DNA from 3 places in the Kineococcus gypseus genome. Region 3 is predicted to be linked to each of the others. Evidence: predicted binding sites of a transcription regulator. Region 3 holds the regulator's gene; each other region holds the start of a gene.
The links. Region 3 encodes LexA, which represses DNA repair genes until DNA is damaged. Its sites were predicted from a motif close to TCGAACANNTGTTCGA; they were not measured.
Positions count from the first base shown of each region.

Region 1: the regulator LexA is predicted to act here: its motif matches at 4,353-4,368, upstream of ACRYMN_RS10240 (glycoside hydrolase family 127 protein).
Region 2: the regulator LexA is predicted to act here: its motif matches at 2,076-2,091, upstream of ACRYMN_RS06415 (DUF6504 family protein).

Region 1 covers NZ_JBJLRD010000021.1:56,503-63,461, forward strand. Annotated here, with positions in the region: gene ACRYMN_RS10225 (carbohydrate ABC transporter permease) at 1-25, opposite strand, end outside; gene ACRYMN_RS10230 (carbohydrate ABC transporter permease) at 36-989, opposite strand; gene ACRYMN_RS10235 (ABC transporter substrate-binding protein) at 986-2,299, opposite strand; gene ACRYMN_RS10240 (glycoside hydrolase family 127 protein) at 2,335-4,296, opposite strand; gene ACRYMN_RS10245 (LacI family DNA-binding transcriptional regulator) at 4,480-5,478, shown strand; gene ACRYMN_RS10250 (diguanylate cyclase domain-containing protein) at 5,538-6,959, opposite strand, start outside.
Region 2 covers NZ_JBJLRD010000012.1:1,050-8,008, reverse strand. Annotated here, with positions in the region: gene ACRYMN_RS06430 (monooxygenase) at 1-315, opposite strand, end outside; gene ACRYMN_RS06425 (alpha/beta fold hydrolase) at 312-1,256, opposite strand; gene ACRYMN_RS06420 (aminoacyl-tRNA deacylase) at 1,253-1,924, opposite strand; gene ACRYMN_RS06415 (DUF6504 family protein) at 2,236-2,676, shown strand; gene ACRYMN_RS06410 (SAV_6107 family HEPN domain-containing protein) at 2,708-3,166, shown strand; gene ACRYMN_RS06405 (PHP domain-containing protein) at 3,254-6,959, shown strand, end outside.
Region 3 covers NZ_JBJLRD010000029.1:44,541-51,499, reverse strand. Annotated here, with positions in the region: gene ACRYMN_RS12590 (transglutaminase-like domain-containing protein) at 1-188, shown strand, start outside; gene ACRYMN_RS12585 (TraR/DksA family transcriptional regulator) at 234-611, opposite strand; gene ACRYMN_RS12580 (pilus assembly protein CpaE) at 745-1,203, shown strand; gene ACRYMN_RS12575 (proteasome assembly chaperone family protein) at 1,261-2,166, opposite strand; gene nrdR (transcriptional regulator NrdR) at 2,226-2,720, opposite strand; gene ACRYMN_RS12565 (LysM peptidoglycan-binding domain-containing protein) at 2,895-3,401, opposite strand; gene lexA (transcriptional repressor LexA) at 3,743-4,465, shown strand; gene ACRYMN_RS12555 (aspartate/glutamate racemase family protein) at 4,511-5,179, opposite strand; gene ACRYMN_RS12550 (ATP-dependent DNA helicase) at 5,275-6,959, opposite strand, start outside.

The DNA of each region.
Region 1 (6,959 bases), on a different contig from region 3:
CGGTGGTGGGCACGGTGGTGGACACGACGGCTCCCTCACTCCTTCTCGCGCAGCAGGCGGAACTGGGCGGCGGTGACCACGCCGATGACGAGCACGAGGACCACCGACAGCGCGGAGGCCGCCCCCAGCTGCAGCTGCACGAAACCGCGCTGGTAGACGTACATGACGACCGTCTGGGTGTCCGTGCCCGGACCGCCGCGGGTGAGCACGTAGAACTGCGTGAACGCCAGCAGCGAGCCGATGACGGAGATGACCAGGCTCATGGCGATGGTGCGCCGCAGCATCGGCAGGGTGATGCCGCGCTCGCGCTGCCACCAGCTCGCCCCGTCCACCTCCGCGGACTCGTACACCTCCCGCGGGATGCCCTGCATGCCGCCCATGAGCAGCACCATCGTCAGCCCCGAGACCGCCCAGACGATCATCACGCAGATCAGCCCGGTGGCCAGCGGGCCGTCGGCCAGCCAGGCCGTCGTGCCGTCGGTGACGCCCAGCCACCGCAGCACGACGTTGACCGCCCCCGAGCCGGGCTGGGCCTCCAGCACGAGCAGGAAGCTCAGCGTCGTCAGGCCGATGACGTAGGGCAGGAAGAAGACCGTGCGGAACACGGTGGCGCCGCGCCGGTTGGAGCGCACCACCACCGCCAGCAGGTAGCCGACCACGAGGATCGGCAGGGTGACGATCGCGGTGTAGAGGACGGTGTAGCCCACCGACCTCCAGAACACCGGGTCCTGCGCCACCCCGAGGTAGTTCGCCAGGCCGGTGAACTCGTAGGAGCCGATGAGCGGCCAGTCCGTCATGGACATGTAGACGGCGAAGACGAGCGGCACCAGGACGAAGACGACGACGAACGCCAGCGCCGGCAGCACGAGCAGCACGCCGGTGCGGGCCGGGTGGGTGAGCGATCCGCCACCGGAGCCGCGCGGCGCGGGCCGGCGGTTCCGCTGCGGGCGCGGCGCCCGCGGCGCGGCGCGGTCCGCGACGGCGCTCACAGCTGCGCCTGCTCGAGGACGCGGTCGAAGCCGGCCTGGCCGGTGGCCAGGGCGCCGTCGACGTCGCCGTCGAAGACGGCCTGCCGGAACGCGGCGATCCACGGCGAGTCCTGCTGGTTGAACAGCAGGTTGTAGGCGAGGGTCACGGGTGCGTACGCCTCCTCGATCTGTTCCAGGGGTGCCACGGCCAGCGGGAACCTCGACCGGTAATCCTCCGTGGCGGCGTCGGAGCGCACGGGGATGTACCCACCGGCCGGGAGGTTCGTCTGCTGCGGGAGGTCCAGGGCGAAACGGGTGAACTCCCACGCCCCGGAGGCGTTGACCGCCCCGCGCGGGATGCACAGGTTGTCGCCGCCGGCGAAGGTGGCGCGGCCCCCGTCGGGCCCGGGCAGCAGCACCACCCCGGTCTTCGCCTGCACCTCGGGCGGGGCGTTCAGCACCGCCACGGCGAAGTTCGCGGGGAAGAGGGCCACGGTGCCCTCGGTGAAGGCCGCACCCCAGCGCGCCCCGTCGCCGGAGAAGTTCGCCTGCGGCATCAGCCCTTCGGCCCACAACGTGCGGTAGAACTCGAAGGTGCGGCGCACCGCGTCGTTGCCGGCGATGTCGCCGCGCTGCGCGCCGACCTCGCCGACGACGTTCCGCTCGCCCGCGGCCCACACGTGCGGCTGGACGACGAACCCGAGGATGCCGGCGGCGTTGCCGTCGATGGACAGCCCGTGCGAGCCGTCGCCCAGCTCCCCCACCGCCCGGGCGGCCGCGAGCATCCCGTCCAGGTCCGCGGTGGCGGTCTCGACGTCCACCCCGGCGCGCTCGAGCAGCTCGGTGTTGTAGAAGAGCGCCGAGTTGTCCGCGATGTACGGCACGCCGTAGCGGCGGCCGTCGCGGGTGGCCAGCCCGAGCTGGCCGGGGTTGAGCCGGTCGGCGAAGCCGAGCTGCTCGACCAGCGGGGTCAGGTCGGTGAAGGCGTCCCGGTGGATGAACAGCATCGAGTTGATGTCGTCGATGTCGACGACGTCCGGGACGTTCCCGCCGCGGATCGCGGTGGCGAGCTTGGTGACGTACTGCCCGTCCAGGACGGGGGTGACCTCCACGCGCAGGCGGTCCTGCGAGGCGTTGAAGGCGTCGACGGTCTGCCGCACGCCGGTGACCGTGGCCGCCCGGCACCACAGCCGCACCGTGCCGGTGGCACCCTCCCCGAAGCCGGCGGCGGTGACGTCGGCCTCGGGGAGGGTGGAGGCGCAGGAGGGCAGCAGCGCGCTCAGCGCCGCCAGCCCCCCCAGGCCCAGGACGTTCCTGCGGGGAAGCTCCATCGCTCTCCTCCGGGGTGGGTTCTCGTGCCGCGGGGTCAGGCCCGCGGCAGCCACACGCGCATGGGGCCGACCTCGCGGTTGGCCCACGCGTAGTACGGGATCGCGGGGACCGTCACGGTCCCCTCCTCCGCGGCCCGCGGCGCCTCGTCGCCGGCCGGCCGGTACAGCGGCCCCTCCGCCGCGCCGAGCGCGCGGTGCACCGGCAGCCGCAGGACGGACACCCCGCCCAGCAGGTCGGGGCGGTGCTCGGCGCTCGCGCCGCGCAGTTCCGCCACCCGCACCCGCACGTCGTCGGCGAGGAGGCCGACGGGCAGGTCGGGCTGCTCCACGCAGTACACGAGCGGGCCGCGCTCGACGGCGACGGCGCCGCGCACGGCGTCGACCCGCGGGTCGGCCTCGACGACGCGCACGCCCATCGGCAGCACGAGCTCGACGACGTCGCCGGCGCTCCAGCTGCGGCGCACGCGCAGGTACCCGCCCGCGAGCGCCTCGACGGGCTCGCCCGCGGCGGTGGCGGTGGCGCCCTCGGCCCAGCCGGGCACGCGCAGCGCGAGCTCCCACTCCCCCGCGCCGGGCTCGCGCACCTCCACGCGCACGGTGCCGTCCCAGGGGTAGTCCGTGCTCACGGCCAGCTCCACGCCGCCGGCCACGTCGGCGCGCACGGTGCCGGTGGCGAACTGGTGCAGCTGCACGCCGTCGGCGGAGGTGGTCGCCAGGTACGCGTCCAGGCTGGACAGGGTGCGCATGACGTTGGGCGGGCAGCAGGCGCAGTCGAACCACGGGCGGCGCCCGTGCGCGGGGCTGCGCTCCTCGTCGGTGTGGGCGCCGGCGCGCAGCTGCAGCGGGTTGACGTAGAAGTACTCGGTGCCGGCCAGGGAGACGCCGGGCAGGAACGCGTTGTAGAGGGTGCGCTCGACGAGGTCGGCGTAGCGGGCCTCGCCGGTGGCCAGCAGCATCCGCCAGGACCACTGCACGCTGCCGATGGCCGCGCAGCTCTCGGCGTAGGCGCGGTCCGGGCCGAGCTCGTGGTGGTCGCCGAACTGCTCGAAGTCCCAGCGCGAGCCGATGCCGCCGGTGACGTACGTCTTGGAGGCCAGCATGCCCTCCCACTGGCGCACCAGGGCGTCCAGCAGCTGCGCGTCGGCGGTCTCGGCCGCGACGTCGGCGGCGCCCGCGGTGAGGTAGACCGCGCGCACCGCGTGCCCCTCGGGGCTGGTGGCCTCGCGCACCGGGACGCGGTCGGAGAAGTAGGTGGGCTCCTTGCCGTGCCGGGCGATGACGCCGTGCCCGCGCGCGTCGACGAACCAGCTCGCCAGGTCCAGGTAGGCGCGGGTGCCGGTCTCGCGGTACAGCTCCACCAGGCCCGTCTCCACGACCGGGTGCCCGTCGACCTCCTCCAGCCCGCCCGGCCCGAAGGTGGCGACGAGGTGGTCGGCGAGCTTGACGGCCACGTCGAGCAGGCCGGTCTCCCCGGTGCCGCGGCGCACGGCGACCGCGGCCTGGAACAGGTGCCCGGCGCAGTAGTGCTCGTGGCTCCACGGCAGGTCGACGTAGCGCGCGCCGCCCCCGCGCACCTGCTGCACGGAGTCCAGGTAGCCGTCCTCGGCCTGGGCGGCGGCGACGACGGCGGTGACCTCGCGGATCCAGCCGAGCAGCTCCGCGTCGGGTTCGCGCCCGTGCTCCCACCCGGCGGCCTCGAGCCACTTGTAGACGTCGGAGTCCATGAAGATCGGCCCGCGCACCTCGCCGGTGGCGGTGCCGGCGGCGATGCGCAGGTTCTGCAGGTTCCCCGCGCTCTCGAGCTTCTCGTAGCCGGTGCGGATGGCCTGGCGCCGGTTGGCGTCCTGGCGCTCGTGCCAGAACCCCCCGGTGGTGCGCGCCGCGCCGGAGGGCACCGGGCGCAGCACCACCGCGGCCGCGGTGGTGGGGGCGGCCGGGGCCAGGGGGGCGCGGCCGGTGCCGCTGGTCGCCGGGGTGGGGGGCGCGGTGGTGGTCATCAGCTCTCCGTCGAGTCGTCCGCCACGGCCGCCGCCCGCCGGGACGGCGGAAACGGCGGAACACGTTTTCTGCGGGGGACGCTACGACCGCGGACGCCGGGCGTCAAGGACGGTAGAGTTCCCGTTCCACCGACCCGGTCACCGGCGCAGGGCGCGCGCCGGACGAGCCCGAGGAGCCGCCAGGTGACGGAAACGAGCGTTCCGCGGATCGTGGACGTCGCCGCGCTGGCCGGCGTCTCGCCCGGCACGGCCTCCAAGGCCCTCAACGGCACCGGGCAGCTGCGCGAGGCCACGCGCGAGCGAGTGCGCCGCGCCGCCGAGCAGCTCGGCTTCACCCCCGACTCCCTGGGCCGCGGGCTGGCCTCCGGGCGCAGCTACACCGTCGGGCTGGTCACCACCGACAGCTTCGGGCGCTTCTCCATCCCGGTGATGCTCGGCGCGGAGAACACCCTGGGCGCCGGGGAGATGGTCGTGCTGCTGTGCGACAGCCGCGACGACCCGCTGCGCGAGCAGCACCACCTGCGCACGCTGCTGGCCCGGCGCGTCGACGGCATCATCGTCACCGGCCGGCGCACCGACCCGCGCCCGCCGGTGGCCGTGCCCGCGCACGTGCCGGTCGTCTACGCGTTCACGCCCTCGCAGGACCCCGCCGACACCAGCCTCGTGGTCGACCAGGCCCGCGGCGCCGCGCTCGCGGTGCGCCACGTCCTGGACCTGGGCCGCCGGCGCGTGGCCCACGTGACCGGCCCGGAGGACCACCACGCGGCGGTGGTGCGCCGCGACGCCGCGGCGGCCGAGGCCGGCGAGCACCTGGTGGGCGAGCCGCTGCACGGCGAGTGGAGCGAGCGCTGGGGCCGGCTGGCCGCCGACCTGCTGCTGCGCCGCCACCCCGACGTCGACGCGATCACCTGCGGCAGCGACCAGATCGCGCGCGGGGTGTGCGACGGCCTGCGCGACGCCGGCCGGCGCGTGCCCGAGGACGTCGCCGTGGTCGGCTTCGACGACTGGGACGTCATCGCGCTGGCCTCCCGCCCCCCGCTGACCACCGTGGCCCTGGGCCTGGAGGCCCTGGGGCGGCGCGCCGGCGAGCTGCTGCTCGACGCCGTCGCCGGGCGCCCCTCCCCCGGCACCACGACGATGCCCACCCGCCTGGTCGTGCGCGCCTCCACGGTGGGGGCCTGAGCGGTGGGGGCCTGAGCGGTGGGGGCCTGAGCGGCGCGAGCACCCGGCGGCCGGGGACCTCAGCGCGCGGCGCCCGCGGGAGCGGCACCCCCGCGCTCGGCACCGTCCCGCTCGGCGCCGTCCCGCTCGGCGCCGTCCCGCTCGGCGCCGTCCCGCTCGGCGCCGTCCCGCTCGGCACCGTCCCGCTCGGCACCGTCCCGCTCGGCGCCGTCCCGCTCGGCGCCGAAGAGCACCACCCGCCCCTTGCCGGCCGCCTTCGCCGCGTACATCGCGGTGTCGGCCCGGTGCAGCAGCTGCTCGGGGTCCAGCGCGGCGGTGACGTGCACGACCCCCACGCTGACGCCCACGCGCGCCGGTCCCGCCGCCAGCTGCACGGGCACCGACACCGAGCGCACCACCCGCTCGCCGACCTCGACCGCCTGCGCCGCGCTCGCGCCGTGCAGCAGCACGGCGAACTCGTCGCCGCCCAGGCGCGCGCCCACGTCGCCCGGGCGCACCACCGTCTGCAGCTGGCGGGCGACGTGCTGCAGCAGCTCGTCCCCGGCGCCGTGCCCGAGGCCGTCGTTGACGGCCTTGAAGTCGTCCAGGTCCACGAACAGCACCGCCCGCTCGCCGCGCGCCGCGGCCAGCTCCTCCTGGAAGCGGCCGCGGTTGGCCAGGCCGGTCAGCGCGTCGGTGCGCGCCTGGCTGCGCAGCAGCTCGTGGCCCCGGATGTTGGCGGTGGCCAGGCCCACCTGGTTGCCCAGCTGCTGGAAGGAGACGACGACGTCCGGGTCCACCCCGCCCGGCGCGCCCACGAGCACCGAGACGCCCTCGACCTCCGGCAGGTCCATGCAGACCCACCCGCAGGGCCGGCCGGCCGCCGCGTCCAGCTCGGCGGTGCGCTCGACGGGCACGGCCAGCCCCGGGACGATGCCCTCGGGCACCACCTGGGCGGGCAGGACCCCCGGGACGCGCTCGAAGTCCCCAGCGGTGTCCAGGACCGTGGCGGCCCCGTCCCCGGTCAGCACCGCCATCGAGCGCAGCCCGGGCGTGATGGCGCACAGCGCGCGGCTGCCGGCCACCGCCTGCTCGGCGATGCGGGCGTGCTCGGTGGTGCCGAGCAGGTCGGTGCCGATGCGCACCAGCAGCGCGTCGCGCTGGGCGGCGCGCTCGCGCGCGAACAGCCCCAGGGCCAGCACGCGCACCACGACGTACGTCAGCAGCATGACCGGGGCGGTGCCGACGACGGGCGCCAGCTGGGTGGTCGGGGCGTGCCCGGGCACCAGCCCCCACAGCGGCACCGCGGCCAGGACCGCCAGGGCGTACGCGGCCGAGCGCAGCACGCCGCGGCCCGTGGAGCCGTGCACGGCGTGGAACCACAGGGCGCAGAAGGTGATGCTGAAGACCATCGCCGGCGCGGGGCAGCTCAGCGTGAACGCGGTGATCGCCACGCAGTCGACGGCGTCGCCGAGCACGGACTGCCGCCCGGTGCGGTAGGT
Region 2 (6,959 bases), on a different contig from region 3:
CATCTCCACCCGCAGCCGCTCGCGCGAGAGCCGCCGCCAGGCACGCACCGTGGGCGAGGACTCGAAGGCGGCCGCGTCCTCGGGGCGCGACCACGCCACCAGCACCGCCCAGCGCAGCGGGTCCGCGTCGCGCGCGGTGAAGGTGCGCCCGTCGCCGGTGCCCAGCAGCTTCGCGAAGCGCGCCCCGGGGGTGCGCGCCAGCAGCGGGCGGTCCAGGGCCATGCGCGCCAGCGCCGCCGGCACCGCGCGCGGGGCCACGCCCCACACGTCCAGGGTGACCAGGGCCGGGCGCTGCTCGGGTCGCGGCTCGCTCACCCCGCGACGCTACGCGCCGGTCCCGCCGGTCCGCCCGCGGGCCCGCCCGCCGGTCCGCCCGTCCCGCCGGCCCGTCCCGCCGCGCGCTCGGCGGCGGCCACGTGCTCGCGCACGAGCGCCGCCACGTCGGCGGGGCGGTCCCAGGCGGGCACGTGCCCGCAGCGCTCCCACTCCAGCCACCGCGCGCCCGGCGGCGCGCACGAGCGCAGCAGGTGCGAGGGCGGCAGCACCCGGTCGCGCCGGCCGGTCACCACCACCACCGGCACCCGCACGTCCGCGCCGCGGGTGAACGCCCCCGAGGCCATGCCCGCGTCGGCGGCCGCGTACCCGGCGGCGGCGGCCACCGACATCACCGCCTCGCGCGCCAGCTCGGCCGGCAGCGCGCGCGGGGCGGCGCTGGTGGCCGCGAAGGCCAGCGCGCGGCCCCAGGCGGTGGGCAGCGGGTCCACCGGCAGGTGGGGGGCGGCGCGCGCGTACCAGCGGGCGAAGCGCTGGCCGGTGGGCAGCAGGGGCGGGCGCCGCCGCGGGCGCGCCCACAGGCCCGCGGGGGCCAGCGCCACGACGCCGGCGACGGCCGGTGCGCCGGTGCGCCCCGCGCCGTCGGCGGCGGCCGCCTCCAGGCACACCCAGCCGCCCAGCGAGTGCCCCACCAGGTGCACGGGGCGCCCGGTGGCCGCGCGCAGCCGCTGCGCCGCGCGGTGCAGGCGCCGGCCGAGGGCGGGCGGGTGCATGGCGGTGGGGTCGCCGTCCTCCAGCGGCGGGCTGGCGCCGTGGCCGGGCAGGTCGACGACCAGCACGCGGTGCCCCCCGGCCAGGTGCGGCAGCACCAGCGACCACGTGCTCGCCCCGGCGCCGAGCCCGTGCACCAGCAGCACCTGGGGGTCGTGCGGCCCGGCCCCCGCCACCTCCTGGACGGCCAGGCCCTCCAGGAGCGCGCTCACCCCGTCTCGACCGGGTGGGCGCAGGCCATCCTCAGCAGCTCGTCGTAGCGGGTGGGGAACAGCGCGCGCGGGTGGCCCGCCGGCACCCACACCACGCGGTGCAGGGCGAGCGTGACGTCGACGTAGGTGGGCAGCGGCTCGGCCAGCCCGAGCGGGGAGGCCGACCCCAGCACCGAGCCGGTGCGGCGCACCGACTCCGCCTCACCGGCCTCCTCCAGCCCGGGCAGGCCCAGCACCGCGGCCAGCAGCGGCGCGCACAGGTCGTGGGCCGAGGAGGCGAGCACGAGCAACGGGTGCCCGTCGGGGGCGCGCAGCAGGGTGCTGCGGGCCACGGCCCCGGCCGGCACCCCCAGGTGCAGGGCGACCCGGGCGGGGCCGCGCACGTCCGCCGGCAGGAGCACGACCCGCCCGGTGGCGCCCAGGTCGGCCAGCGCGCGCGAGGTGGCGGCCACCGCCGGGTGCCCGTGCCCGTCGCGCCCGTCGCGCCCGCCCGCCGCGGCGGGCCCGAGTGCAGCCGGCTCGAGCGGCGCCGCGCCGGCCGGCGCCGCGGTGGGGGGCGTGAGCGGGCCGACGGGCGGGGCCGCGACGGCGGGCGCGGCCCCCGCCGCCTCCGGGAGCGCGTCGAGGAGGCCCTGCGCGGCGGTGCCCTCGCCGGTGGTCCCCCTCATGCCCCCCCACGGTAGGCCGGTCGCGGCGGCGCGTCGCGGCGAACGCCGGGGACCGTCGGGGGAGCAGCGGGCGCCCCGCGCCGGGGGCCTGTGGACGGCTCCTCGAGGCGTTGACGCCGGGTGGCGGGGGTGGTGTAGCTTCGAAGAGCGTTCGAACCGGTGTTCGAACGACGTGGCCGCTCGGCGGCGCGGTCCGGGGAGGAGGGGAAGCTCCCGCGGCCCGCGCCCCGGGCGCGCCGCGACGGGCCGCTTCCCCCGGCTCGCCCGCCGCGGACAGCCCGCGGCGCCGGCTGGAGCGGAGGGAGTCAGCGGTGCGACGGTTCTCGGACGAGGTGCACGTGCGGTGCGGCGTCCTGCAGGGCGCCCCCGGCGCCCCGGTGCAGTTCGTCTGGCGCGGCCGGCTCTACCTGGTGCACGCGGTGCTGGCGCAGTGGCGCGAGCGCAGCGCCTGGTGGGAGCAGCCCGCGGTGGCCGCGGTGCACGGCGAGGAGGCGCCCGCGCCGGCGGCGCGGGTGCCGGGCGCCGGCGCCGGGGGGCAGCGGCGCGTGCTGTCGCTGGGCGAGCTGGAGCGCGAGGTCTTCCGCGTCGAGGCCGCCGTGGGCCGCACCCGGCCGGGCGTGTACGACCTGGCGCACCCCGTCGCGGCCGGCACCGCCGCGCACGCGCCGGGCACTGCCGGGGCCCCCGTGTCGGAGGCGGCTGGTACCCAGGAGGGTGACGACGCGTGGCGCCTGCTGCGCGTCAGCGACTGACGTCCGGACACCACCGGAGAGGCGAACCGCGATGACCACCCCGAGGGCATCTTCCCCCGGTGGCGCCCCCGAGGGCACCACCGACCGCCCCCGACCCCTGAACACCGCCGCCCTGGACCTGCTCGAGCGTTGCGAGGCGGAGCTGCGCGCCGCAGCCGCCGCGAGCGAGCCCGCCGACCGCTACGTCCACGCCCACCTCTCGGCCCTGCGCGCCGGCGCCGCGCTCGTCGCCGTGCACGGCAGGCCCACCGCCCCGCGGCGCAGCCAGCCGCGCAGCGTGTGGGAGATGCTGCCACGCCTGGACCCCGCCCTGGAAGCCTGGTCCCGGCGCTTCTCCTCCACCGCCCCCGTGCGCGCGCGCGTGGAGGCCGGCCGCACCGACGTCGTCGACGCCGCCGCCGCCGAGACCCTGCTGGCCGACGCGGTGGAGTTCCACCGCGTCGTCGAGGCACTGCTCGGCCTGAGCAGGCTGCACCCGCTGGCCAGCTGAACCCCCCGGCGCGCCGACCGGCCGCCGGTCCCGACCCACCGCTGCTCCGTCCTTCCCCGCGGGCGCACCACCCGCAGGAGGACGTCCTTGCCGCCCGCCCCGCCCACCCGCACGTCCACGTCCGCGTCCGCCCCGGCGTTCACGCACCTGCACGTCGCCTCGAGCTGCTCGCTGCGCCACGGCGTCTCCAGCCCCGCCGAGCTGGTGGCCCGCGCCGCGGACCTGGGCATGGGCTCCCTGGCCCTGACCGACCGCGACGCGCTGCACGGCGCGGTGCGGTTCGTGCGCGCCTGCGCCGGGGCCGGCCTGGCGCCCGTGCTCGGCGTGGACCTGGCCACCGCGCCCACCGGGCTGCTCGCCGGCCTGCCCGCCTGGGCCGACCCCGCCGCTCCCGCCGCTCCCCGCGGGCCTGGCGGTCCCGCCGGCACCCGCACCGCGGGCGGCGCCCGCTCGCCGGTGCGCGGCGGGGCCGCCGTCGACCCGAGGTGGCCGCGCGCCACCGCCCTCGCGCTGGGCGCCGCGCCCGGGCTGACCGCCGGCGAGGGGTGGGCCGCGCTGTGCGCGCTGGTCAGCGCCGCCCACCGCGCCGGCGGGCGCGGGCACCCCGTCGCCGCCGTCGAGGCGTTCTCCCGGCACGCCGCCGCCGGGGGCGCCGCGGCGCTGGCGGTGCTGCTGGGCCCGTCCTCCGAGGTGGGTCGCGCCGTGCTGGCCCACCGCGAGGACGTCGCCCGCGCGGTGCTGCGCCGCTGGCGCGACGCGCTGCCCGAGGACTGCCTGCACGTCGAGGTCGTCTGCCACCACTGCGCGCCCGGCACCCCCGGCAGCGTCGAGCACGCCGCGCGGCTGCTGGCGCTGGCGCGCGCCGAGGGGGTGCCCGCCGTGCTCACCGCGGCCGTGCGCCACGCCACCCCCGACGGCGCGGTCACCGCCGACCTGCTCGACGCCGTGCGCCGCCTCGTGCCGCTGGGCACCCGCCACCTGGACCGCAGCACCGCGCAGGGCCACCTCGTCGACGCCGCGGGCATGGCCCGCACCGCCGCCCTCGTCGCCCGCGCGGCCGCCGGCGCCGGCGGGGCCGCGGCGCTGGCCGGCGAGCTGCTCGGCGCCACCGCGCACCTGGCCGCGCGCGCCCGCCTGGACCCCGCGGCCGACCTGGGCACCGGCCGGGCCCACCTGCCCGACGCCGCCGCGCTGCGGCTGCCGCCCGGCGCGCACCCGGACGCGGTGCTGCGCGCGCGCTGCGCGGCGGGCGTGGGCCGCTGCTACCCGGGCGCCGGCGAGCGGCGGCTGGCCGCGGTGCACCGCCGCCTGGAGGAGGAGCTGGACGTCGTCGCGCGCGTCGGCTTCGCCGGCTACTTCCTCACCGTCGCCGACGTGTGCGACCTCACCCGCGCCCTGGGGGTGCGCGTGGCCGCCCGCGGCTCCGGCGCCGGCAGCCTCGTCAACCACCTGCTGGGCATCTCCGGCGTGGAGCCCCTCGAGCACGGCCTGCTCATGGAGCGCTTCCTCAACACCCGCCGCCGGCAGCTGCCCGACATCGACCTCGACGTGGAGTCCGCCCGCCGCGAGGAGGTGTGCTCGGCGGTGCTGGCGCGCTTCGGCGCCGAGCGCGTCACCGGCCTGTCCAGCGTGGCCACCTACCGGGTGCGCCACGCCGTGCGGGCCGTGGGCGCCGCGCTGGGCCTGCCGCCGGCGGAGGTCGACGCCCTGGCCACCGCCTTCCCGCACGTGCGGGCCCGCGAGGCGCGCGCGGCGCTGGCCGAGCTGCCCGAGCTGCGCGGCAGCGCCCTGGGCGCCGGGCGCCTCGACGCCTTCTTCGACCTCGTCGCCCGCCTGGACGGCCTGCCGCGGCAGGTGGCGATGCACCCGTGCGCGCTGGTGCTCTCCGGCCGCGGGCTGCTGCGGCGCACCCCGGTGGGCACCAGCCGCGGCGGCTTCCCGGTCAGCCACTTCGACAAGGACGACGTCGAGGAGATGGGGCTGCTCAAGCTGGACGTCCTCGGGGTGCGGCTGCAGTCGGCGATGGCCCACGCGGTGCGCGAGGTCGCCCGCGTGGAGGGCGAGGAGCTCGACCTCGACGACCGCGCGCAAGTGCCGCTGGACGACCCGGCCACCTTCCGGCTCGTGCGCTCCACGCGCACGCTGGGCTGCTTCCAGATCGAGTCCCCGGGCCAGCGCGAGCTGATCGGCCGCTTCGGGCCGGAGACGTTCGCCGACCTCGTCGTCGACATCTCCCTCTTCCGCCCCGGCCCGGTGCAGTCGGACATGGTCACCCCGTTCCTGCGGGCGCGGCAGGGCTGGGCGCCGGCGGACGTGCTCGACGAGCGGCTGCGCCCGGTGCTGGCCGAGACGCACGGCGTCGTCGTCTTCCACGAGCAGGTCATCGAGGTGCTGCGCGTGACCACCGGCGCCGACCGGGCGCTGGCCGACGAGCACCGCCGGCGCCTGGGCACCCGCGAGGGGCAGCGCGAGCTCGAGCCGTGGTTCCGCGAGCGCGCCGCCGAGCACGGCTTCGCCCCGGCGGTCGTCGAGCGCGTCTGGGGGGTGCTGCGCGCCTTCGGCTCCTTCGGCTTCTGCAAGGCCCACGCGGCGGCCTTCGCGCTGCCCACCTACCAGTCGGCGTGGCTGAAGACCCACCACCCCGCCGCGTTCCTGGCCGGCGTGCTCACCCACGACCCGGGCATGTACCCCAAGCGGCTGCTGCTCGACGAGGCGCGCCGCCTGGGCGTGCGGGTGCTCGGCCTGGACGTCAACGCCTCCGGCGACACCTACCGCGTCGAGCGGGTGCCGAGCCCGGACGCGCCCGCCGCCGAGCGGGGCGGAGGCACGGCGCGCGCGGCGCGCGGCGAGCTGGGCGCGGGGGTGGCCGACGGCACCGGGTACGGCGTGCGGCTGTCGCTGAGCGACGTGGCGGGCGCCTCCGCCGCCGAGGTCGCCCGCCTCGTGGCCGGGCAGCCGTACCGCTCGCTGGCCGACGTCTGGCAGCGCGCGCGCCCCTCGCGGCCGCTGGCCGAGCGCCTGGTGCTGGCCGGTGCGCTGGACGCCGTGCACGGCACGGGCACCACCGGCACGGCCCGCCGCGGCCGCGCCACCCGCCGGGACCTGCTGCTGCAGGTGGCCGAGCTGGAGCGCCGCGACCGCGGGGCCCGCCGCGGCCCGCGGCCCGCGCCCCGCGCACCCCTGCGCGACGGCCCCGGCGGCCCCCGCGACCCCGGGGTGCAGCTGGCGCTGGACCTGGGCGACGCCCCGGAGGAGCCGGTGCCCGGCGGGCTGGCGGAGGTCGGCGCCGCCGAGCGGGTGCGCGCCGAGCTGGAGGTGCTGGGCCTGGACGCCAGCGCCCACGTCGTCACCGCCTACGTGCCGCTGCTGCGCGCGCTGGGCGTCACCCCCGCCCGCGACCTGCTGCACCGCCGCAACGGCTCGCACCTGATGGTGGCCGGGGCCAAAGTCGCCACCCAGACCCCGCCGGTGCGCTCGGGGCGGCGGGTGGTCTTCCTCACCCTCGACGACTCCACCGGCCCGGCCGACGCGGCCTTCTTCGACGACGCGCAGGGGCCGTGGACGGCCACGGTCTTCTCCTCCTGGCTGCTGCTGGTGCGCGGGGTGCTGCGCCGCACCGGCCCGCGCGGGGTCTCGCTGCGCGCCACCGGCGCCTGGGAGCTGACCGGGCTGTGGCGCACCTGGCGGCGCGACGGCGCGGCGGCGGTGCGCGACCTGCTGGACGCCGACCCCGCCGCCGACCCCGCCGCCGACCCCGCCGCCCGCCCCGGCGAGCACCCCGGCGCGCGCGGGC
Region 3 (6,959 bases):
AGGTCGTCGACGCCACCCGCCTGGCACCCCGGCCGGCGCTGCTGCGCATCGCCACCGGCCGCGACGCGGCCGACACCGCGTTCCTGACGACCTCGGGGCCGGTGCGGCTCGAGGCCATCGAGGTGCTCGCCGTGGTCGAGGGCGAGCTGCCCCGCGACGAGCACGGCCCCGGCGCCGCGCTGCCCTGACGGGGCCGCCCCCGGTGCCCGCGCGGGGCACCGGGGCGCGCGGGGCTAGAGCTCCTCGCCCGCCAGCGTCGCCGCGTCGGGGCGCGCCTCCAGGCGCTCGTCCGGGATCGGCTTGCCGGAGACCACCGAGACGCCGTAGGTGCCGTCCTCGATGCGCTTGAGCGCGTCCTCGACGCTGTCCAGGCGGCGCCGGGCGCCGTCCAGCAGCCCCTCCTGCTCGGCGGCCTGCTGCTCGTGGGCGCCCTCGTCGCCGAAGTCGTGCCCGCCCGTGGGCAGGTCCGCGGTGGCGCCGGACTCCATCCGCGAGGTGATGCCCTCGATCGTCCCCTGCAGCTCGCGCCGCATCTCCAGCAGCCGCTCGCGCGCGACCTGCGTGTCCATCTCGTCCGTCCCCTCCTCGTGCCCGCCGGGCGCCGTGCCCACGGAGCCGCCCACCCGCCGTGCCGGTCGTGGCCGCGGCGGTGCAGGGCACGTGTCTACCCCGCCCCGGGCCGCCCGGCACGGCGGGGCCGGGCGTCGCCTCGCGGGCGCGGCGGGGCCGGGCCATGCTGGAGCGGTGATCCCCGTCGACCTCGCGCTGCAGCTGAAGGCCGCCGGCCTGGAGTGGCACCCGGCGCCGGGCGACCGGTTCGTCATCCCGCACCGCGGCATGGACGAGGACGTCTTCACCCTCAGCGACATGACGGTGGAGGTCCACGACCACCCCACGGGGCGGATCATCGGCTTCAACGGCACCACCGAGTGGGCGCTGGACTCCGTCGACCAGCCGGAGGCGTGCTGGCTGCCGGCCGAGCACCAGCTGCGCGAGCTGCTCGGGGAGCGCTTCACGCGCCTGGAGCGCCGCGACGTCGGCGACGCGGTCGTGCACCGGGTGCTGCTGCTGGACGAGCACGGCGCCGACGCCTTCGAGGCGGCCGACCCCGCGGAGGCCTACGGGCGCGCGCTGCTGCACCACCTCTCCGGCGCGCCGGGCGGCAGCACCGGCACCACCGGCTCCACGGCCGCCACCACCTGAGCGCCCCGCCCGGCACCCGGCGCCCCCCGTCGCGCCCCGGGCAGCCCGCCGGGCGCCTCACTCGGTGCCGGGCTCGTCCTCCTGCCGCGCCAGGAAGCGCTCGAACTCCGCGCCCAGCTCGTCGGCGGTGGGCAGGAACGCCTCCGCCGCGCCCGTGCCGCGGCCCTCGTCGCCCTGGGCGTCGTACTGCTCCTCCAGGGCGCGCACCACGGCGGCGGCCTCGGCGGAGTCAGCGACCTGGGCGTCGACCTCCACCCGCGTGGCCGAGGCGGCCTCCTGCAGGCTCTGCACCGGCAGCGAGAGCCCGGTGACGCCGGCGATGGTGCGCACGAGCACCGCGGCGGCGTCGGGGTACTCGTTGCCGGCGAGGTAGTGCGGCACGTGGGCGAGCACGGAGAGCACGTCGTGACCGCTCTGCCCGCCGCGCAGGGCCAGCAGCGCGGCGGCGTGGCCGGGCACCTGCGCCTCGACGTCCCAGGTGCGGAAGCCCTCCAGCAGCTCCGGTCGGGTGGCGCTGGCCGTCACCCCGCTGGGGCGGGTGTGCGGCACGGCGGTGGGCGCGGCGCTGAGCACGGTGGTGTGCACCACGCCGAGGCGGTCCGCCAGCTGCCACACCGCGCGCACGAACCGCTCCCACTGCACGTCCGGCTCCGGGCCGTGCAGCAGCAGCAGCGCCGAGCCCTCCGGGTCGCGCAGCACCTCCACCCGCAGCACCGGCGAGTCGACGTCCTCCCAGCGGTCGCCGCTGAAGGTCATCAGGGGCCGCCGCGCGCGGTAGTCGTGCAGCTGGTCGACGTCGAACGTGGCGACGACGCGGTGCTCGCACACGCCGCGCAGGTGCTGCACGGCCAGGCGCACCGCCCCGCCCGCGTCGACGAAGCCGGACAGGGCCACGACGAGGTGGGCCTCGACGAGGGGCGGCAGCTCGTCCTCGAGGGTGTACAGCGACGCGGGATCCAGCATGGGCACATTCTCGCCCCGCCCCGGTGGCGCGGCCCGGCAGGGTGCTGCCGCGGCGCGCCTCAGCCGCGGGCGGCCGCCGGCTCCCCCGCCGCGCGCTCCAGCTCCGCGGCGCGCTCGGCGCGCAGCTGCTCGATGGCGGCCTCGAAGTCGGCCAGGGAGTCGAACGCCTGGTACACCGACGCGAAGCGCAGGTAGGCGACCTCGTCGAGCTCGCGCAGGAACGGCAGCGTGGCCAGGCCGACCTGGTGGGCGTCGATCTCCGCGGCGCCCTGGGCGCGCACGGCCTCCTCGACGCGGTGCGCCAGCAGGGCGATGTCGTCCTCGCTCACGGGACGGCCCTGGCAGGCCTTGCGCACACCGCTGGCGATCTTCGCGCGGCTGAACGGCTCGCTCGCCCCGGAGCGCTTGAGCACGGACAGGCTCGCGGTCTCCAGAGTGGTGAAGCGCTTGGAGCAGTTCGGGCACTGGCGGCGGCGGCGGATGCTGCTGCCGTCCTCCGTCGTCCGTGAATCGACGACGCGCGAATCGGCGTGCCGGCAGAACGGGCAGTGCACCGCAGCTTCCTCCCACGCGACCCCGGGAGCGCCGGCGCCGCCGTCGGCCCGGGCGGCCGGGGCGGGACCCGCGCGCAGCCCGGGCTCCGGATCGTGCGCTGACGGTACGTCGCCCGCGGCGGCGGCGGCAAGCCGCCCGGCGCCGCACCCCTCGGCGGCCACGCCGGCCCGCCCTCAGCGCAGGTCGGGCAGGACCAGCCGCTGGCCGGCGCGCAGGGCCTGCGAGGGCAGGTCGTTGGCGTCGGCGATGCGGGCGGCCACCTCGCGCCAGTCGCGACCGGGAGCCAGGTCCGCCGCGATCTGCGAGAGCGTCTGCCCGGGCAGCACCGTCACCGCCGCGACCGGGCGCGGGGCGGGGGCCGGGGCACCGCCGGGAGCACCGGCCGCACCGGGCCCGGCGGCGGCGACCGCCGCCAGCACCGCACCGCCCAGGGCACCGGCGGCCGTGCACGTCAGCGCCAGCCGGCCGCGGCGCGTCAGGCGCAGCGGGCCGCGGGCGGCCGGCCTCCGGACCGGCGCGCGGACGGCGGCGGGGACGGCGGCGGGGACGGCGGCGGGGACCTGCGCGGGGACCGCGGCCGGAACGAGGGCGAGCGGGGCGCGCCGGGGTGCGCGCGGGAGGGTGCGGGGTGCGCGCGGGAGGGTGCGGGGCGCGGGCCAGGCGAGGGCGGTGCTGCTCACGGCGAGGACCTCCTGCTCGGGAGCCCGTTCGAACGGGTGTTCGAACGGGCGGGGCTGTTCTACCACCGGAGCGCCGGTGGTGCGCAAGCCCCGGCGGTGCTGCGCGCGCCGGTGGGCCGGTGCGCCGCCGCGGTCCGGACCGGGGTGCGGGAGGCACCGTGCCACCCGCCCCCGACACCGGGCCGCGACGCCGGGCTCCGCGACCGGGGCCCCACCACCGCACCGGCCGCGCACCGGCGCGCCGCGCGACACGTTCGAACACCTGTTTGAGGCCGTGGGGCGGCGGCGGTAGCGTCGGGGCAGCCGCGGGACGCCGCGGCCGGCGGACGTGGGGAGTGGGCGTGGACGACGTGCGGGACGGGACCGCGGACGAGGGCACCGGCGCGTCGGTGCACGCGCTGCCCGACGGGCCGCTGGACGGCGCCGGGCTGACCGCGCGCCAGCGCCGCGTGCTCGAGACGATCCGCGAGGCGGTCGAGCGCCGCGGCTACCCGCCGAGCATGCGCGAGATCGGCCAGGCCGTCGGCCTGACCAGCCCCAGCAGCGTGGCCCACCAGGTCAAGACGCTCGAGCGGCTGGGCCACCTGCGCAAGGACCCGCGCCGCCCACGCACGCTGGAGGTCGTCACCCCCGGCCCGGGGCACGGCGTGCTCACCGCCGACGCGGCCACCACCGCCGACGAGCGCCCCGCCGTCACGTACGTGCCCGTCGTCGGGCGCATCGCCGCCGGCGCGCCCGTGCTGGCCGAGCAGCTCGTCGAGGAGGTCTTCCCGCTGCCCGCGCAGCTGGTGGGCGCGGGCCGGCACTTCATGCTGCGCGTGGTGGGCGACTCGATGGTCGACGCGGCCATCTGCGACGGCGACTGGGTCGTGGTGCGCCAGCAGCCCACCGCCGAGAACGGCGACGTCGTGGCGGCCATGATCGACGGCGAGGCCACCGTCAAGGTGCTCCAGCGCCGCGACGGGCACGTGCTGCTGCTGCCGCGCAACGACCTGTACCAGCCCATCGACGGCGACGACGCCACCGTCCTGGGCCGGGTGACGGCGGTGCTGCGCAGCCTGTGAGCCGCCCGCGCCGGCGCCCGCGGGGTGCCGGCGCGCCGGCGCCCGTCAGCGCCCGACGGGCACGACCAGCTCCACGGCGGCCTCGACGGCCAGGCGCGGGGAGGTGAGCACCGGCACGTGCAGGTCGCGCAGCAGCGGCGCGGCGCCGACCATGCTCGCCTGGGCCAGGACGACGACGTCCACCGGCGGCTGCAGCGCCCGCACCGCCCGGCGCACCGCGTCGGCCACGCCGGTGGCGTAGGTCACCAGGTCGCCGGACTCGAAGGCGGACCAGGTGTCCGGGCAGCGCACGTCGACCAGCTCGACGTCGCGGCCGGTGGCGTCGGCCGACTCGCGCAGCAGCGGGCGCAGCTGGTCGGCGGCGCCGTCCAGGGAGCTGACGACCGCGATGCGCCGCCCGGCCAGCACCGCGGCCTCGGCCATCGGCCGGTCCACGCGCAGCACCCGCACGCCCAGCTCGGCGCCGACGCGCTCGGCCTCCCCGCCGGTCTCCGAGCAGGTGCCCACGACCACGTCGGCGCCCTCGGCGACCAGGCGGCGCAGCCGGTCGGCGAGCGCACCGCGCACCGCGGCGGTGCCGCGCTCGCGCGCGGAGGCCAGCAGCCCGGTGTCCACCAGGTGCCGGTCCTCGACGGTGTCGTCACGCTGACCCAGCAGCTCGCGGAAGGTGCGCACGTGCGCGTGGGCGGTGTGCAGGAAGCCGACGGTGGGCACGCAGGGAGGATGCCAGCCCGCGGCGCCCGGGGGCAGGGGCGTCGCACGATCGACACACTCCCCCACCCGCACGGCCCCGGCGGCTGGCCGGACCCTCACCCGCGCGGCGCAGCCGCGTCCAGCCGGCGCAGCGCCTGGCGGGCCACCTCGCCGTCGGTGGTGGGCCAGAAGCCCGGCAGGCTCTGGCGCAGGAAGCCGCCGTAGCGGGCGGTGGCCAGCCGCGCGTCGAGCACGGCGACGACGCCGCGGTCCTCGGCGGCGCGCACGAGCCGGCCGGCGCCCTGCGCCAGGCGCACGGCCGCGTGCGCGGCGGAGACCGACAGGAACCCGTTGCCGCCGGCGGCGTCGGCCGCGCGCGCCCGCGCCGCCATCAGCGGGTCGTCCGGGCGCGGGAAGGGGATGCGGTCGATGACGACGAGCTGGCAGCTGGGGCCGGGCACGTCCACGCCCTGCCACAGCGACATCGTCCCGAACAGCGAGGTGGCCGCCTCGTCGGTGAAGCGCCGCACCAGGCGCGGCAGGCGGTCCTCGCCCTGGCACAGCACGGTGCGCCCGGTGCGCGCGCGCACCGCAGCGGCGGCCTCCTCGGCGGCGCGGCGCGAGGAGAACAGCCCCAGGGTGCGCCCCCCGGCGGCGTCGAGCAGCGCGGCCAGCTCCTCCAGCACCGCCTCGGGCGTGCCCGCGCGGCCGGGCGCCGGCAGGTGGCGGGCGACGTAGAGGATGCCCTGGCGGGCGTAGTCGAAGGGGCTGCCCACGTCCACGCCCGTCCACGCGCCCTGCTCGCGCGCGCCGGCGCGCAGGCCGAAGGCGCCGGCTACCGGCTCGAAGGAGCCGCCCAGGGTCAGGGTGGCGCTGGTGGCCACCACGGTGCGCTCGGTGAAGACCCGCTCGCGCAGCAGCCCGGCCACCGACAGCGGCGCCACGTGCAGGGACGGCGCGCGACCGCCCGGCCCACCGCCGCCGCCGACCCAGGCGACGTCGTGCTCGGAGCCCGCGGCGAGGCGCTCGGCGACGGTGAAGACCTCCTGCACGGCGGCGCGCGCCAGGTGCCGGGCCCCGCGCGACTCCGCGTCCTCCTCCTTCGCCGCGCCCTCGGTGGCGGTGCGCAGGTCGCTCAGCGCGGTGCGCGCGCCGTCGCGCACCGCGGTCACGGCCGCGGCCAGCGCTCCGGGCCAGCGCTCCAGGCGCCCGGGGGGCGCCTCCTCCAGCGCCGCCTCCAGCGCGGCCCCGGCGTCCTCCAGGGCCTCGCCGACCACGCCGGAGGAGCGGCGCAGCCGGCGCGCGGCGGCGGCGACGACGGCGCCGGAGAGCTCGGCGGTGGCCACGGCGGTGACGCGGTCCGCCAGCTCGTGGGCCTCGTCGACGACGAGGACGTCGTGCTCGGGCAGCAGCTGCCCGGAGCCCTCCAGGGCGTCGATGGCGGTCATGGCGTGGTTGGTGACGACGACGTCGACCTCCCTGGCCCGGGCCCGCACCCGCTCGGAGAAGCACTCGGCGGCCACCGGGCAGCGCTGCGCGCCCAGGCACTCGCGCGCGGAGACGGACACCTGCCGCCAGGCGCGGTCGCTGACGCCGGGGTCGAGCTCGTCGCGGTCGCCGGTGCGGGTGCGCGCGGCCCACTCGCGCAGCCGCACCACCTCCCGGCCCAGCCGGCCCGCGTCGGGCGCACCCGCGCCGGGCGCGTCGGGAGCGGGGGCGGCCACGTCGAAGAGGGCCGCCTCCTCGGCGGGGAAGCCGCCGTCGAGCTTGTTGCGGCACGCGTAGTTGGCGCGGCCCTTGA